2 regions of the Streptomyces sp. NPDC001828 genome follow, and region 2 is predicted to be linked to the other one. Evidence: predicted binding sites of a transcription regulator. Region 2 holds the regulator's gene; the other holds the start of a gene.

Region 1 (4,410 bases), on a different contig from region 2:
CGCTCCCGTCCCAGCGGCCCTGGTCCGAGACGGCGGAGCCGCCCGCTTCGGGTGCCGGGGAGCCGGCGGTCGCCGGGCCGACGGGGTTCGCGGAGCCGCCCGTCACGGGAGTGCGGGGCGGCCTCGCCCGGGTACGACGTGTGCTCCCCTCGCCCATCGCGACGCCGTTCGCCTTCGGCTACGCGGTGCTGCTCCTGGTGACGTCCCTCTACAGCCAGTACGGCGACCCGCACACGGTGAGCGCCCTGCTGCGCGGGTCGAGCACCGATGTGGCCCACCTGTCGACGACACCGGTCCTGGCGATCTTCGCCAGCGCGCTGTGGATAGCCGGCGGCATCGCCTCCCCGTACGCGATGGTGTTCATCTTCGTCCTGGCCGCCCTGGAGCGCCGCATCGGCGGCTGGCGCACGGCCGGTGTCTTCCTGCTTGGCCATGTCGTGGCGACCCTCGCCACCGAGATCCCGGTCGCCCTCTCGGTCCTGGCCGGGCACCTCCCCGCGAGCTCGCTGCACCGCCTGGACTACGGCATCAGCTTCGGCCTGATGGCCACGGTCGGCGCCCTCGCGGGCCTGCTCGCCCCGCTGCTGCGCTGGACCGTCCTGGCCGTGGTCGGCGCCCTGCTCCTCCAGGACCTCCTGGACATGGCCGAACCCCTGGCGGCCTGGGGTCACCCGGTCGCCCTCCTGGTGGGCGTCGCCTGCTGGCCGGCGGTGCGCCGGGTACGGCTCGCCCCGGCGTCCTGACCCGGGCCGCGCCCGGCCCTTCGGCGCCGGTCAGCCCGCCGACGGCTTGAAGTGCAGGCTGGCCATGGGGGAGCGGGTCTCCCAGCCCAGGGAGGTGTAGAGGGTGCGGCCCTCGGGGGTGCCCACCAGGATTCCGGTGGTGGCGCCCGCCTCGTGGGCGGTGTTCTGCAGGGTTCGCATCACCAGGCTGCCCAGGCCCCGGCGCCGGTGGTCCGCAGCCGTTTCGATCTGGTCGGCGACGGCGGTCGGGCCGGTCGGCGCGATCTGGCCGCGGGCGGCGAAGTGCCCCTCGGCGGTGCGGACCAGGACCCGGGTCACGCCGCCCCGGGTCCACGAGGTGAGGGTGTAGCCGGCCGGCACCTCGGGCCGCTCGGCGGCGAGCGGGAGGGACATCAGGAAGCCGGGTTGGTCGAACTGCCAGCCCGCGCCGAGCCAGGGCCGCACGGTGTCGTCGTCCGCGAACAGCTTCAGCCACGTCCCGGGTGCGGTCGTGGCGGCCACCAGCGCGCGGACGTCCGCCTCGGCGGGCTCCGGCAGCACGTGCCGGGACACGTGGTGGGCCTGTCCGGCGTCGATGGTCCAGCCCCAGGGGCGGTCCATCGGATCGGAGGCCCCGCGCGACACGACCCAGCCGTCGATCCAGGCCCGTACGAGGGTGGCCGTCCCGGCCGGGTCCGCCGCCGCTGCCGTCGCTGTCGTCGTCATGTCCGCCCCCGGTGGTAATGGATGAAGTGGTGTAGGGAACCTTACAAGCGAGGGTGGGTGTTTGTCTCGCGTCTTATGGCTGCCGGGCGGCCGACGGTGCGGCGCGGTCCGGCGGGCGCGGCAGCCGTCGCCCTGCGCGACCGGCGGCTGCCGAGCCCTCCGTGCCTGGTCACCGGGGTCGCCCCGAGTGATCGCTCAGAGCGAACACGCCCCGGGGAACATTCCTCGACTCACATGCATTGAGTCGGCATAGCTCAACTTGACTGCCGAAGGGGAGATCATGGCTACCGAGTCCACGGCGTACACACCGACCGCCCTGCCCGTGCTGCCGCTCGACGACGAGGTCGTGCTGCCCGGCATGGTCGTTCCGCTGGATCTGTCCGATGCCGAGGTGCGGGCCGCCGTCGAGGCCGCCCAGGCCGCCGCCCGGCCCGATGCGGGGAAGCCGCAGGTGCTGCTCGTGCCGCGGATCGACGGGACGTACGCCGCGACCGGTGTGCTCGGAACCGTCGAGCAGGTCGGCCGGCTCTCCGACGGCGACCCCGGCGCCCTCATCCGGGGCCGCCACCGCGTGCGCATCGGCGCCGGCACCACCGGGCCCGGCGCGGCCCTGTGGGTGGAGGGGGCCAGGGTCGAGGAGGCCCTGCCCGAGCCTCTGCCGGGCCAGGTGACCGAACTGGTCAAGGAATACAAGGCACTGGCCACCGACTGGCTGAAGAAGCGCGGGGCCTGGCAGGTCGTCGACCGCGTCCAGCAGATCGAGGGCGTGTCCGCCCTCGCCGACAACTCCGGATACTCGCCCTTCCTCACCACCACCCAGAAGGTCGAGCTCCTGGAGACGACCGACCCGGTGGCCCGCCTGAAGCTCGCCACCGAGCAGCTCCGCGAGCACCTCGCCGAGCAGGAGGTCGCCGAGTCCATCGCCAAGGACGTACAGGAGGGCGTGGACAAGCAGCAGCGCGAGTTCCTGCTGCGCCGCCAGCTCGACGCCGTACGCAAGGAGCTGCGCGAGCTCAACGGCGAGGGCGGCGACGAGGACGAGAGCGACGACTACCGCGCCCGCGTCGAGGCCGCCGACCTGCCCGAGAAGGTCCGCGAGGCCGCCCTCAAGGAGGTCGACAAGCTGGAGCGTTCCAGCGACCAGTCGCCCGAGGGCTCCTGGATCCGCACCTGGCTCGACACCGTCCTCGAACTGCCCTGGAACGAGAGCACGGAGGACGTGTACGACATCCGGGGCGCGCGGGCCGTTCTCGACGCCGAGCACGCCGGTCTGAAGGACGTCAAGGAACGCATCACCGAATACCTCGCGGTGCGCAAGCGCCGCGCCGACCGGGGGCTCGGGGTCGTGGGCGGCCGCCGCGGCGGCGCCGTGCTCGCGCTCGTCGGTCCGCCCGGAGTGGGCAAGACCTCGCTCGGCGAGTCCGTCGCGCACGCCATGGGCCGCAAGTTCGTCCGCGTCGCGCTCGGCGGCGTACGCGACGAGGCCGAGATCCGCGGCCACCGCCGCACCTACGTCGGCGCCCTGCCCGGCCGGATCGTGCGGGCCATCAAGGAGGCCGGGTCGATGAACCCGGTCGTGCTGCTCGACGAGATCGACAAGGTGGGCTCCGACTTCCGGGGCGACCCGGCCGCCGCCCTGCTCGAAGTCCTCGACCCGGCGCAGAACCACACCTTCCGCGACCACTACCTGGAGGTCGAGCTCGACCTCAGCGACGTGGTGTTCCTGGCCACCGCCAACGTCCTCGAAGCCATCCCCGAGGCCCTGCTCGACCGCATGGAGCTGGTCCGGCTCGACGGCTACACCGAGGACGAGAAGGTCGTCATCGCCCGCGACCACCTCCTCCCGCGCCAGCTGGAGCGGGCCGGTCTCGAACCCGGTGAGGTCGTCCTCGAGGACGCCTCGCTGCGCAGGCTCGCGGGCGAGTACACCCGGGAGGCGGGCGTCCGCAACCTGGAGCGCTCGATCGCCCGGCTGCTGCGCAAGGTCGCGGCCCAGCACGAACTGGGCGGCCAGGAGCTGCCGTTCACCATCGCCCCCGACGATCTGCGCAAGCTGATCGGACGCCCGCACCACGTGCCCGAGTCCGCCCAGGACCCGGCCGAGCGGCGGACCGCGGTGCCCGGTGTGGCCACCGGGCTCGCCGTCACCGGGGCCGGCGGTGACGTCCTGTTCGTCGAGGCCTCCCTAGCCGACCCGGAGACGGGCGCGGCGGGCCTGACCCTCACCGGTCAGCTCGGCGACGTGATGAAGGAGTCCGCGCAGATCGCGCTGAGCTTCCTGCGCTCGCACGGGGCCGAACTGGAGCTTCCCGTCGCGGACTTGAAGGACCGGGGCGTGCACGTCCACTTCCCGGCGGGCGCGGTCCCCAAGGACGGTCCGAGCGCCGGCATCACGCTGGTCACCGCGCTGTCCTCGCTGCTCTCGGGGCGGCAGGTCCGCACCGACGTGGCGATGACCGGCGAGGTGTCGCTGACCGGGCGGGTGCTGCCGATCGGCGGCCTCAAGCAGAAGCTGCTCGCCGCGCACCGGGCCGGGATCACCACCGTGGTGATCCCCAAGCGGAACGAGGCGGATCTGGACGACGTCCCGGCGGAGGTCCTGGAGAAGCTGGAGGTCCACCCCGTCACGGACGTCCGCCAGGTCCTGGAGATCGCCCTCGCCCCGGCTGAGGTCGCGGTCGCCTCGGCGGCGTGAGGCGGCGGGGCCGGGGGAGCGCCCCCGGCCCCGCTCACGCCTGGGTGGCCCGCTCGTAGACCGAGCGGGCCTTCGCGTCGAACAGGGCCGCCGTCGACTCCACGTCCGTGTCGCCGCCGCTCAGGACGCCGATGATCCGGCCGAGCCGGTCGGGCCCCTGGTAGTCGATCAGCCAGGGGCTGCCGCTGGTGCCGACCCAGAAACCGCCGCACTCCATGCGCAGCATCGCGGGCTCGTCGGAGTCCCGGTGGACGTCGGTGGTGCACA
Region 2 (4,410 bases):
GCCCAGCGCCTCGGCGAGGCGGCCGATGTGGTGGCGGCAGGTGCGCACACTGATGCCCAGCCGCTGGGCGACGACCGCGTCCTGGTGGCCCTCCGCGAGCAGCGCCGCGATGACCCGCTCCCGGTGCGTGATCCCCGCGATGCCGGTCGCCGCAGGGACGGGCTCGGACAGCGGGACCGCCCGGTTCCACAGGCACTCGAAGTAGGTCACCAGATGCCCGACGAGCGCGGGCTGGCGCAGTTCGAGGGCGCTGGTGCGCTCCGGGTTGGCGGGCAGGAACGCCACCGTGCGGTCGAAGACCATCATCCGGTCGATGACCTCGTCCAGGGTGCGCACCTCGGCGCCGTCGCCGAGCCGCTCCAGATAGCCGCCGAGGGCCGGCCCGTACCGGGCCACGTGGGTGTACAGGGTGCGCATCCGGGCGCCCCGGGCCACCAGCGCCGGGTCCCGCGTCGAGGCGTGCGCCAGGATGCTCGGCGAGCGGATCCCGTCGGGCTGCACGGTCAGCATCTCGGTGGCGCAGGCGGCGGAAGCCGCGGCGATGGCCCCGTCGATCGCGTCGAAGCCGTCGAGCACGCGGACCGCCGGGCCGGGCCGGGGGGCGCCCGTGGCGATCGAGGCGTACCGCTCGAAGGCGTCGGCCACCGCGCCCGCGCGGCGGCGCGTATCGGCGAGGGCGTCGTGGATGCCGCGCACGAGCAGGGCCACGGCCGCGGCGTCCACCACGCCGCCGTCCGGCCCCGCGTCCCCGTGAGTCGAGCTGTTCATACTGCCCACCACGATGCATCGGGAGCCGCTCGGCCACCACCATCATGTTGCTGCACTGCATCAACTGGAGGCGGAATAAAGGCCGACATGTCCGCATGACGGCTGTACCAGTGGATCAGCGGGGGTGCGCGTCGAGGCCCGACTGGGCGATGCGGACGCCGAGTTGGGTGCGGCTGCTGCTGCCCAGCGCCTCGGCGAGGCGGCTGATGTGGTGGCGGCAGGTGCGCACACTGATGCCCAGCCGCTGGGCGACGACCGCGTCCTGGTGGCCCTCCGCGAGCAGCGCCGCGATGACCCGCTCCCGGTGCGTGATCCCCGCGATGCCGGTCGCCGCGGGCACCGCGTCGCTCAGCGGCACCGCGAGCCGCCACAGCCGCTCGAAGACGGTCGCGAGGTACTCGACGAGCGCCGGGTGGCGCAGTTCCAGCGCGCTGGTGTCGTCCGCGGCGGCCGGGATGATCGCGACCGTACGGTCGAAGAGCAGCAGGCGGTCGGTGACCTCGTCCAGGGTGCGGACCTCCACCGCCCGGCCCTCCAACTGGTGCAGATAGTCGCCGAGTCCGGGGCCGTAGCGGGCCACGTGCGTGTAGAGGGTGCGGATGCGCACCCCCCGGTCCAGCATGTCCACGGCGCGGGGCAGCGCCTGCGACAGGATGTGCTCGGGCCGGATGCCGCGCGGCTGGATGGTGAGCGACTCGGTGGTGCAGCCGGCTATCGCGTCGTCGATGGCCGCGTTGATGCGGGGGATGCCGTCCAGGACCCGGATGGCCTCGCCGCCGGCCGACGCCGGTGCGTCGAGGGCGGCGAAGCGCTCGAATGCCGCCGCCACCACGCCCGTTCGGGCCTGGCTCGCCGCGATGTCCTCGTGGACGCCGCGCAGCAGCCGGGCCATCACCGCCTGCGGCGAGGTGGGAAGCAGCCAGTCGAGGGCGGCCGGGTCGGGGTGCAGCAGGCCCAGGTCGATCAGGCAGGTGGCCTCGCGCGCGTCCTGGCGCGCGATGCGCCCGGCCCGCAGCGCGTCCGCGTACGCCCGTTCCGCGGGCGGGCACAGCCGGTCCGCGCCATGCGGATGCGCCACCTGCTCAGACATGCTCTCCCCCGCCTCCCTGCGACCGAGATCGATGACCCTATCCCCATCGGGTTGCCGGTTCACGGCGGCACGGCAACACGAAAGGCCCGCCGCCCCGGAACGGGACGGCGGGCCTGTGAGGCGCTGGGAGGAGCGGGACCCAACAGGGCTACTCCGACGCCCTCTTGGGCCGCCAGACGACCAGCGCGCTGGCCTGCTGGACGTCCTGGTACGGGACCAGGTCCCGCCGGTAGGAGGCGTGCACCTGGGCCTCGCGCTGCTGCATGGCGACGGCCGCGCCCTCGACCGCGGAGGACAGCTCCGCGACCCGGGCCTGGAGCGCCGCCACCTGGTTCTCCAGCTCGATGATGCGCTTGATGCCCGCCAGGTTGATGCCCTCGGTCTGCGACAACTCCTGCACGGTACGCAGCAGTTCGATGTCGCGGGCCGAGTAGCGCCGGCCGCGCCCGGCCGTGCGGTCGGGCGAGACCAGGCCGAGGCGGTCGTACTGCCGCAGGGTCTGCGGATGCAGACCGGAGAGCTGGGCCGCCACCGAGATGACGTACACCGGCGTCTCGTCGTTCAACTCGTACGCGCGGCCGCCGAATTGGGGCTGCCGGCGCTGGCGGGGATCCATGTCATGCTCCCTTCGCGGCCTGGAACAGTTCTGCCCGCGGGTCCTCGCCCGCGGTCGCCTCGCGGTAGGTCTCCAAGGCCTCGCGGGCCTTGTCGTCCAGCTCCTTCGGCACGGTCACCTCGACCGTGACGAGCAGGTCGCCCCGGGTGCCGTCCTTGCGGACCGCGCCCTTGCCGCGGGCCCGCATCGTACGGCCGTTGGGGGTGCCCGCGGGCAGTTTCAGGGTGACCGGCGGACCGCTGAGCGTGGGCACCTTGACCTCGGCGCCGAGGGCCGCCTCCGTGAAGGTGACCGGGACCGTGACCGTGAGGTTGTCGTCCTTGCGGCCGAACACCGGGTGCGCGTCGACGTGCACCACGACGTACAAGTCGCCTGCGGGGCCGCCCCGTTCGCCCGGCGCGCCCTTGCCGCGCAGGCGGATGCGCTGGTTGTTGCTGACGCCGGCCGGGATGCGGACCTGCATGGTGCGCGAGGAGCGCGCCCGGCCGCTGCCCTTGCAGACGTCGCAGGGGTTCTCGGCGATCAGGCCGCGGCCCTTGCAGTCCACGCACGGGTCGGTCAGCGAGAAGCCGCCGCCCGAGCCGCGCGAGACCTGGCCGGTGCCGACACAGGTCGGGCACACGCGGGGCGTGCCGTTCTTGTCGCCGGTGCCCGAACAGGCCTTGCAGGGGGCCTGGCTGGACAGCCGGATCGGGACCGTGGCCCCGTCGACCGCCTCGGTGAAGCTGAGCGTCACCTCGGACTCCAGGTCCTGGCCCCGGCGCGGCTGGGTGCGCTGACCCGTGCCCGCGCCGCCCCGGTTGAACAGGCCGCCGAACACGTCGCCGAGCCCGCCGCCGAAGCCGCCGGCGCCCGCGCCCTGGCCGCCAGGCTGCTGCCCGCCGAACAGGTCGCCCAGGTCGAAGTTGAAGCTGCCCCCGCCGGCACCCGGACCGGCCCGGAAGCCGCCGTTGCCGAACAGGGCGCGCGCCTCGTCGTACTCCTTGCGCTTCTTGGGGTCACCGAGGATGTCGTTGGCCTCGGAGATCTCCTTGAAGCGCTCCTCCGCCTTGGTGTCGCCCTTGTTGGCGTCGGGGTGGTTCTCGCGCGCGAGCTTGCGGTACGCCTTCTTGATCTCGGCGTCCGTGGCGTCCTTGGGGACGCCGAGAACCTTGTAGTAGTCCTTCTCGACGAAGTCCTTCGTGTTCATCGACGTCCCTCCTCCCGGACGATCACGGCTTTCATGACCGCTGCGTCAGCCCTTGTCGGGGCCACCGCTCTCCTCGTCGCTCGTCTTCTCTTCCTTGGCCGCCGCGCCCGGCTGGGGCTCGGCCACCGCGACCCGCGCGGGGCGGATCGTACGCTCGCCGATCCGGTAGCCCGGCTGCAGGATCGCCACGCAGGTCGTCTCGGTGACGTCCGGCGCGTAGCTGTGCATCAGGGCCTCGTGGACCATCGGGTCGAAGGGCTCGCCCTCCTTGCCGAACTGCTGGAGGCCCATCTTGGCGGCGACCGTCTCGAGAGACTCGGCCACCGACTTGAAGCCGCCGGTCAGTTCGCCGTGTTCACGGGCCCTGCCGATGTCGTCGAGCGTGGGCAGCAGCTCGGTCAGGAGGCCGGCGACGGCGATCTCCTTGACCGTGACGCGGTCCCGCTCCACGCGACGGCGGTAGTTCTGATACTCGGCCTGGAGGCGCTGGAGGTCCGTGGTGCGCTCGGTGAGCGCCGTCTGGGCCTGGTCCAGCTGGGCCTGCAGGGCGATGTCCTTGGCCGCGTCCCCGGCCGGGGCCGCCTTCTCCTCCTCGGAGGAGTCGGCGGCCTTCGGCTCGGCGTCTTCCGATGCGCCGGAGGGGACGTCGGGCTTCTCCTCGAAGCCCGGGGTCTCCTCCGTCATCAGGCGGCGCCGCCCTTCGGCTTCTCGTCGTCGACGATCTCGGCGTCGACCACGTCGTCGTCA

The links. The regulator HspR, encoded in region 2, represses chaperone genes until heat shock. The targets are predictions, from matches to a motif close to TTGAGNNNNNNNNNCTCAA.
Region 1: a site for HspR is predicted at 1,688-1,706, ahead of lon (endopeptidase La). Genes of this name have one in related genera too.

Annotation. Positions count from the first base shown of each region.
Region 1 is NZ_JBIATV010000012.1:39,888-44,297, reverse strand. It holds gene ACFYZA_RS28980 (rhomboid-like protein) at 1-743, shown strand, start outside; gene ACFYZA_RS28975 (GNAT family N-acetyltransferase) at 774-1,448, opposite strand; gene lon (endopeptidase La) at 1,729-4,143, shown strand; gene ACFYZA_RS28965 (trypsin-like serine peptidase) at 4,178-4,410, opposite strand, start outside.
Region 2 is NZ_JBIATV010000005.1:408,116-412,525, forward strand. It holds gene ACFYZA_RS18215 (LuxR C-terminal-related transcriptional regulator) at 1-768, opposite strand, end outside; gene ACFYZA_RS18220 (LuxR C-terminal-related transcriptional regulator) at 884-1,858, opposite strand; gene ACFYZA_RS18225 (heat shock protein transcriptional repressor HspR) at 2,007-2,474, opposite strand; gene dnaJ (molecular chaperone DnaJ) at 2,476-3,663, opposite strand; gene grpE (nucleotide exchange factor GrpE) at 3,709-4,347, opposite strand; gene dnaK (molecular chaperone DnaK) at 4,347-4,410, opposite strand, start outside.